2 regions of the Heyndrickxia sp. FSL W8-0496 genome follow, and region 2 is predicted to be linked to the other one. Evidence: a T-box and tRNA genes for the amino acid it is inferred to sense, from the RefSeq annotation. Region 2 holds a T-box; the other holds one or more tRNA genes.
The links. The T-box of region 2 lies ahead of trpS (tryptophan--tRNA ligase). A T-box ahead of a tRNA ligase gene usually reads a tRNA of that ligase, here a tRNA-Trp.
Positions count from the first base shown of each region.

Region 1: it encodes a tRNA-Trp, which carries the amino acid that the T-box ahead of trpS (tryptophan--tRNA ligase) is inferred to sense. The anticodon was not compared.

Region 1 covers NZ_JBBOXX010000001.1:4,596,607-4,600,799, reverse strand. Annotated here, with positions in the region: tRNA gene NST63_RS23375 (tRNA-Glu) at 1-66, shown strand, start outside; tRNA gene NST63_RS23370 (tRNA-Val) at 86-161, shown strand; tRNA gene NST63_RS23365 (tRNA-Lys) at 313-385, shown strand; tRNA gene NST63_RS23360 (tRNA-Gly) at 410-484, shown strand; tRNA gene NST63_RS23355 (tRNA-Leu) at 495-580, shown strand; tRNA gene NST63_RS23350 (tRNA-Arg) at 639-715, shown strand; tRNA gene NST63_RS23345 (tRNA-Pro) at 720-796, shown strand; tRNA gene NST63_RS23340 (tRNA-Ala) at 807-882, shown strand; tRNA gene NST63_RS23335 (tRNA-Met) at 901-977, shown strand; tRNA gene NST63_RS23330 (tRNA-Ile) at 982-1,058, shown strand; tRNA gene NST63_RS23325 (tRNA-Ser) at 1,068-1,160, shown strand; tRNA gene NST63_RS23320 (tRNA-Met) at 1,328-1,401, shown strand; tRNA gene NST63_RS23315 (tRNA-Asp) at 1,430-1,506, shown strand; tRNA gene NST63_RS23310 (tRNA-Tyr) at 1,530-1,614, shown strand; tRNA gene NST63_RS23305 (tRNA-Trp) at 1,625-1,698, shown strand; tRNA gene NST63_RS23300 (tRNA-His) at 1,701-1,776, shown strand; tRNA gene NST63_RS23295 (tRNA-Gly) at 1,796-1,869, shown strand; tRNA gene NST63_RS23290 (tRNA-Gly) at 1,889-1,962, shown strand; tRNA gene NST63_RS23285 (tRNA-Ile) at 1,974-2,050, shown strand; tRNA gene NST63_RS23280 (tRNA-Asn) at 2,069-2,143, shown strand; gene NST63_RS23275 (TetR/AcrR family transcriptional regulator) at 2,300-2,902, shown strand; gene NST63_RS23270 (MFS transporter) at 3,016-4,193, shown strand, end outside.
Region 2 covers NZ_JBBOXX010000001.1:4,175,155-4,179,347, forward strand. Annotated here, with positions in the region: gene NST63_RS21155 (DUF2812 domain-containing protein) at 1-431, shown strand, start outside; gene NST63_RS21160 (DUF1801 domain-containing protein) at 599-937, opposite strand; gene NST63_RS21165 (VOC family protein) at 982-1,344, opposite strand; gene trpS (tryptophan--tRNA ligase) at 1,686-2,693, opposite strand; T-box leader at 2,747-3,004, opposite strand; gene NST63_RS21175 (hypothetical protein) at 3,158-3,343, opposite strand; gene NST63_RS21180 (C39 family peptidase) at 3,615-4,166, opposite strand.

The DNA.
Region 1 (4,193 bases), 420 kb from region 2:
GTCAAGCGGTTAAGACACCGCCCTTTCACGGCGGTAACACGGGTTCGAATCCCGTACGGGTCACCATTTAATAAATTTTTATATTGGAGGATTAGCTCAGCTGGGAGAGCACCTGCCTTACAAGCAGGGGGTCGGCGGTTCGATCCCGTCATCCTCCACCATTAATTATTTTGATAGTGGTTCAATATTTTTTGTATAATAAAATAGTTGAATTTTTTTGACGTTTGAAAAGTCGGAATAAATAATTTACAATATAAATGTACGAGCCTTTGTATTCAAAATTATAGACTACACGATCAATTATTTTACTATGAGCCATTAGCTCAGTTGGTAGAGCATCTGACTTTTAATCAGAGGGTCGAAGGTTCGAGTCCTTCATGGCTCATCAAAGTTTGCTTTGATATAATTTGCGGAAGTAGTTCAGTGGTAGAACACCACCTTGCCAAGGTGGGGGTCGCGGGTTCGAATCCCGTCTTCCGCTCCAAACATACCTTGCCGGGGTGGCGGAACTGGCAGACGCACAGGACTTAAAATCCTGCGGTAGGTGACTACCGTACCGGTTCGATTCCGGTCCTCGGCACTAAGGATTTTTGCAAAGCAAAAGATCCTTCCGTAAAATATCTTACGATATAATATATGCGCCCGTAGCTCAATTGGATAGAGCGTTTGACTACGGATCAAAAGGTTAGGGGTTCGACTCCTCTCGGGCGCGCCATGAACGGGAAGTAGCTCAGCTTGGTAGAGCACATGGTTTGGGACCATGGGGTCGCAGGTTCGAATCCTGTCTTCCCGACCATTATATAATTGGGGCCTTAGCTCAGCTGGGAGAGCGCCTGCTTTGCACGCAGGAGGTCAGCGGTTCGATCCCGCTAGGCTCCACCAATATATAAAATAAACTATGGCGGCGTAGCTCAGCTGGCTAGAGCGTACGGTTCATACCCGTGAGGTCGTGGGTTCGATCCCCTCCGCCGCTACCATAGAGGACCTTTAGCTCAGCTGGTTAGAGCAGACGGCTCATAACCGTCCGGTCGTAGGTTCGAGTCCTACAAGGTCCACCATATATAATTGGAGGAATACCCAAGTCTGGCTGAAGGGATCGGTCTTGAAAACCGACAGGCGGGTTACACCGCGCGGGGGTTCGAATCCCTCTTCCTCCGCCATAACTTCCTATAAAAGTTTTTTTATAATATCGTCGCGGGGTGGAGCAACGAGCGTTACTTCATCGAACAACCGCGAGTTGTACCGATTAAGCTGCTACTAGAGTAAGCATACTGAAATCGGGACAGTTGATGAAAAGATTGGATTAAAAAATTTTTTATAATATCGTCGCGGGGTGGAGCAGTCTGGTAGCTCGTCGGGCTCATAACCCGAAGGTCGCAGGTTCAAATCCTGCCTCCGCAATCATTTCAAGTATTCTTGAAAGAATTTTGGTCCGGTAGTTCAGTTGGTTAGAATGCCTGCCTGTCACGCAGGAGGTCGCGGGTTCGAGTCCCGTCCGGACCGCCATTAATTTATGCAAAAATTAATATGGAGGGGTAGCGAAGTGGCTAAACGCGGCGGACTGTAAATCCGCTCCCTCAGGGTTCGGCGGTTCGAATCCGTCCCCCTCCACCATATATAAAATAGGGGCATAGTTTAAAGGTAGAACTAAGGTCTCCAAAACCTTCAGTGTGGGTTCGATTCCTACTGCCCCTGCCATGGCGGATGTGGCGAAGTGGTTAACGCATCGGATTGTGGTTCCGACATTCGTGGGTTCGATTCCCATCATCCGCCCCATACTTAATGAATGAATATTGCGGGTGTAGTTTAGTGGTAAAACTACAGCCTTCCAAGCTGTTGTCGTGAGTTCGATTCCCATCATCCGCCCCATACTTAATGAATGAATATTGCGGGTGTAGTTTAGTGGTAAAACTACAGCCTTCCAAGCTGTTGTCGTGAGTTCGATTCTCATCACCCGCTCCAAAATACATAAAGGGCCTATAGCTCAGCTGGTTAGAGCGCACGCCTGATAAGCGTGAGGTCGATGGTTCGAGTCCATTTAGGCCCACCATTTTTTATATTTATATTTTCCGCAGTAGCTCAGTGGTAGAGCTATCGGCTGTTAACCGATCGGTCGTAGGTTCGAATCCTACCTGCGGAGCCATTTTTATTTATGATTTCAAGAGCGCATTAGCTCTTTTTTTGTATATTGTATAGTACGTGGTCAAAATAGCCTAGCTTGAAAAGGTTATTTATTTTTGTTATTATACAGAATGAACGTTCAGTATTAATGTTAATATTGGCATTGGAGTTGAAATAGTTGAATAAAAAGAAAATCCAAAGTGAACAAACCAAAAAGCGTGTAGCAGATGCTGCAAGGAATCTTTTTGCTAATAAAGGATATAAAGCAACTTCAATTGAAGATATTGTTGAAGCTACCGGGAGTAGTAAAGGGAATATATATTACCACTTTAAAAGTAAAGAAGGGTTATTTTTATATTTATTAGATGAATGGGATAAAGAGTGGGAACAAAAATGGGTAGAAAAAGAATCATTATATAAAACAACGAAGGAAAAACTTTTTGGGATGGCAGAACAAATGGTTCTTGATGATTTGAATCACCCACTTACAAAAGCAGCTGATGAATTTTTTAATAATGAAGAAAAGACTGGTGAGATTGAAGAACGAATTGCAGAGATGGTAACGGGACATTTGAAATTTAATCAAAAATTAATTCAGCAAGGCATAGATAGTGGTGAATTTAAAAAAGAAGACGTAGAAAGTCTAGCTATTATTCTAGAAAGCTTATTAATTGGTCTAAGCCAGATGTCAAGAAAGTCAACAGTTGAGGAGGCATTAACTTTATACAAATTAGCATTTAATGTATTTTTATTTGGAATATCAACAAGCTCTAATAGATAAAATAAGTGAGGGATTACACCTGGAAGGATGCAGCATAGACCAGGTAAAGGGTAATCCTGTAATTTAATATAGAATGAACGTTCAGTATTTCTTAGTTCATGAGGAGGTTATTTATGTCATTATTGTTCAGAAATAGGGGAGCTATATTGCTTCTTATGCTAAATATATTTTTAATTTTTACGGGAATTGGTCTGGTTATACCTATAATGCCAACTTATATGATCGAGCTACATATTAATGGGAGCATCGTAGGATTACTTGTTGCAGCATTTTCTCTCACCCAGCTACTATTCTCTCCATTTGGTGGGAAACTATCAGATTCAATTGGGAGAAAAAAGATTATTATTGCTGGAATGATCATTTTTGCTGTTTCTGAATGGATATTTGGAGTAGCTAATTCATCATTTCTTCTATTCGCTTCTAGAATGCTAGGAGGAATCGGTGCCGCATTAATTATGCCGTCTGTTATGGCATACGCTGCGGATGTAACATCAACTAAAGAGAGAGCGAAAGGTATGGGCTTTATTAATGCTGCTATAACTACTGGATTTATTATTGGACCAGGAATTGGTGGCTATATAGCTGAATTTGGAATTCGTGTACCATTCTTTGCTGCAGCAGTTGCAGGTGTGGTTGCGGCGATTATTACTTTACTCGTATTACCAGAATCAAATACTAAAAAAGAATCTGAATTAGCACAGCCTATTCAAACAAATAAACAAAGTTTAATCAGTCAATTGCTTCACTCCTATAAGGAGCCATATTTTTTAAGTTTAATCATCGTGTTTGTTATGTCGTTCGGTTTAGCCAACTACGAAACTGTGTTTGGATTGTTTGTTGATCAAAAGTTTGGGTTTTCACCGAAAGATATTGCGTTTATTATAACATTCGGGTCTATCTCAGGTGCAGTAGTACAAATGACTATATTCGGATGGATGCTAAATCGCTTTGGAGAGAGGAAAGTTATTTCATCTTGTTTAATTATTGCAAGTCTATTTGTATTATTAACTCTATTTGTGCATAAGTATTGGTTGATTGTTGTAGTCACCTTCATTGTGTTCTTATCAATTGATATTTTACGACCTGCCATTGGAACACAGATGTCGAAAATGGCTCAGGATCAACAAGGATATGTAGCTGGATTAAACTCCGCTTACACAAGTCTGGGGAATATCATGGGTCCGATAGTGGCTGGTTTCCTATTTGATATGAATGTTAATTATCCATATGTTTCAGCTTTTATCGTTCTTTTCGCCTGTTTTGTTTTGTCAATCCGGGCAGCAAGAAAGGT
Region 2 (4,193 bases):
AAGAATGTAAATACATATTTGAACCAATAAAAGATCAAAAACAAATGAATCGTATATATAAAATTGATTATCGTGTATTTAATAAAAAAGACGGGTTCCAAGAATATAATAGCATTTTTGAAGATGCTGGATGGACTTCACTAGCTAAAAGTAAATGGTATTCAAAACATATTTTTTATACAGAACTTCCAAGTGCTAATCAAGATATATTTTCGGACATTGAATCGTATATAGAACGGGAAAAACGAAAAATGTCTACTTACTTAATGTACATAATAATTTCTATAATGATATTTATGGTAATGATAATACTTTACACTCTTTATAATAGATCTTCCCTTATGGGAGTAGGTATCTTTGCATTAATTTCCTGTTTAAAATGTACGCTCGATTATTTTAAACATAGAAAGGTTTATAAGTCACTTGTCTAATTGAAATTTAATTAAATTACAAAAGAGAATGTAAATATAAGTCATAAAAAAAACTTTTTAGGATATAAACAACGGACGTTGGCTTAATAATAATAATAATAATAATTAATTAAAAGCAAGCATACTTTACACAATTGGTATCCTTGCTTTTGTTTATTCATATGGAGTTAGAATGAACTGGATGCCTGATCTAGCAACTGGGAAAGCAAATCGTAATCTGGCGAATCACCTTCACGAATTTTGAGCCATTTTCGTTCAGTAGGACCCTCAAAACCCTTAGGGACATCCAGATCAGAGGCATTCATAATCATAAACGCAATGGCATCCTTGGAAGGAGAAATTACAGCCGCGTATTGCCCGTTCTTCAGGAAATGTGGCTTTTTGTATTGAATCCGCTCTTCGACTTCTGGTATCGTTTTATGGACTAGGTGGCGAAGTTGATTACAAACTTCTACCTTCCAGGGCTGATTAAGACTATCGATAAAAGAGGAGACTTCCTCGTTCATTGCAGCACAGCTCCTTTTCGCTAAAATTTTCTTCCTAAACTTAATTATTGAGCGTTTTTATCTGGTTGGAATATGCCAAACAAAAGTCCTTCGGGGCCCTGACAATATGCAACAAATCCACGTCCTGGAAGTGCCATTTTGGGGTATATCGTTTCTCCGCCATTTTCTTGGACTTTTTCCAATGATTCTTCTAGATTATTTACTTCAATTGTATTAATTATACGAGCTTGACCATCGGGAGAGGGTAAGATTCCACCTGTTACTTCAACGCCTTCTTCATCCGTAGTTATAAAATTGTATCCGTAATCCCCAAACGGCTCTATCTTCCAACCAAAAATATTTTTGTAAAATTCAATTGTCTTTTCTGTATTTGATACCTGCATTTCAAAGTGGGCTATACGGTTCATTTACATCCTCCTTTAGAATGATAATACAATTACATTCTAATCGAAATGGAATAAATTAACAATATTATTGTCACATAGCTTTAACAGCATTAACTATCCTTGCAGCATTAGTTGAAAAAAAGCTCCCAAACGAGCAGCTTAATTTTAGATAGATACTAATTCATATTTAATTCACGATTTCTTTTCTCCGTCACGCCTTATATATGGCTGTTCGGTGTGCGGATACGTGACTGTCGTAAGGGCAAAACAAGCGATGAAGTCATTCCTCGAAATAAGAAATTACGGGAGTTTTATGATTTTATATTTACAAATTCCCCTACCAATAAAAAATAATCCATTATTTAAAAATAATTAATTCCAATCGCTTCTCTTACTTCTAAAAGTGTTTCTGCTGCTACTGAACGTGCATTTTGACTTCCTCTCTTCAATACTTCAAATACAAAATCTAAATGTTGTTCATAATAGTTTCTTTTATTTCTAATTGGTTCTAATTCTGCTTGAAGTATGTCATTCAAATATCTTTTCACTTTTACGTCTCCTAAACCTCCCCTTCTATAATGTTCTTTCATTTCTTCTAAATGTACTTTATCTAAACAAAATGCATCTAAGTATGAAAAAACAGTATTATTTTCCACATTTCCTGGATCTTCAACCCTTATATGATGTGGATCCGTATACATTGACATAACCTTATTTTTAATAATGTCTGGGGAGTCCGAAAGGTATATTGCATTACCTAATGATTTACTCATTTTTGCTTTACCATCAATCCCAGGTAATCTCCCTAAACCTTTTTCCGGAAGTAATACATTCGGTTCGAGTAGTACTTCTTTTTTGTAAATAGAATTAAAGCTTCTAACAATTTCTCTAGCTTGTTCAATCATAGGTATTTGATCCTCCCCAGCTGGAACTACGGTTGCTTTAAAAGCTGTAATATCTGCTGCTTGGCTAACTGGGTAGATAAGGAATCCAGTAGGCAAACTTTCTTCAAAATTCTTTTCCTTAATTTCATTTTTCACAGTAGGATTCCTTTTAAGTCTAGAAACTGTAACAATATTAAGGTAATGCATTGCTAATTCATTAAGTTCTGGAATTTGTGACTGAATAAAGATATTTACTTTAGAGGGATTGATACCTACTGATAAGTAATCTAACGCTACTTCAGTAAGGCTGTTTCTAATTTTTTCGGGGTTTCTTGCATTATCAGTTAATGCTTGTTGATCTGCAATCATTATAAAACTATTGTATTGGTCTTGTAATTTAACTCGATTTTTCAAGGAACCTATATAATGCCCAATATGAAGTTTACCTGTAGGTCGATCTCCTGTTAACAAAATTTCTTTTTTCAATGTTCTCTCTCCTTAATATTAATTTTAAAAAAATAAAAAACTCCGCCCTAAATTAATAGGACGGAGATCATTTCCGTGTTGCCACCTAAATTGTGTAATTAATTAATAAACAAAATTACACCACTCATCATCAAGTACTAACATACTCTATCTGCTATAAGGTGCAGCCCACCACTTAGATACTCTCTTTATAGATTTCACCTTGTTCCTTCGAGGTCCATTCATTAAATTTCTTCTTGCTAGGTTCTCAACTCCCCTAACTCTCTGTATTGAAGCTATATTTAATTACTACTCCTCATCATAGGACATTGTAGTTATGATTTTAATGTATAAATTATATAAACATATGATTCAATAGTCAAATCAATTTCTTATTCAACTATTCAATCCCTTTAGTCGGATTAAAAAAATGCCATTCTCAATTCAGAGGGGCTATTTCTTATTTTACTAACGCCATCGTTTATTCAATGTATCTTCTTTTGGATTTCCAAACGAGTAAGCAATATAGCAAAGAACACTAATACAGAAAGGCTAAATATAGTACCAGTTACTGCCCAATTTATTTCTCCGTTACGAAGCATACTCACAACTATAATTCCTGCAAGAACACCTGCGATTAGGCAAAAATATGCTTTTGATATTCTAGCCACGTTATCACTCCTAAACAAAATTGATCAAATTGAAATATATTCCTTAAATTGTAACATTTTGTATTTTTTAAGTAATTCATTATAAACTAAACTGCATCGTTTGTTCAATAATGTAATCTTATCGGTTTGAGATTATTAAAAACTAATAAGATTCCAATAATTTTCGATATTTTTTCACCTTGTATCCAGATAAAACTTTTTCATTAATATTAGCTCTGTATGACGTCTACGGTAATATATGTATTGCTATAAAAAAGCATATTAACATTTTTCACATCCCATAATTTCCCAAATTCATTAATGGGAACTTTTCGATTATAGCTCTTCTATCATCATTACAATTCACCAGTTGACTTAATGATTCCGAAAGGTAAATATACTCCGTGTCATATCCTACGACAGGAACAAAATGCAAATTATTACGATCTTTATGTACTTTAATAAAAACAATTACAGGAATTCCTTTACTAACTTCGTACTTTAATGAATTAATATTTCCTTTATAATAGATTGTTTTAAACCCCTTTTCTCTTAACACTGTACGAATTCCCTTCGGATATACATTGCCCGACTTCATTTTACTAGGGAAATTAGTATATAACTCATCACCATCGGCCTCCATTCCAAAATGGCGCAACACATATGCCGTTGAAAATGCTGCACACTCCCTATTGTTTTGTATATCTATTCTATTATTTCGTTTAATTAGATAGTTAGTTGGATAATCTCTTTTTCGAAAAATAGGTATGGGTAATGTCATTAAATACGCATTAATGATAATTGATATAATCATCCACAAAATAGCTGTTCTAACGATAAACATACTACTTCTCCCCCTTGCTTTGCGTCT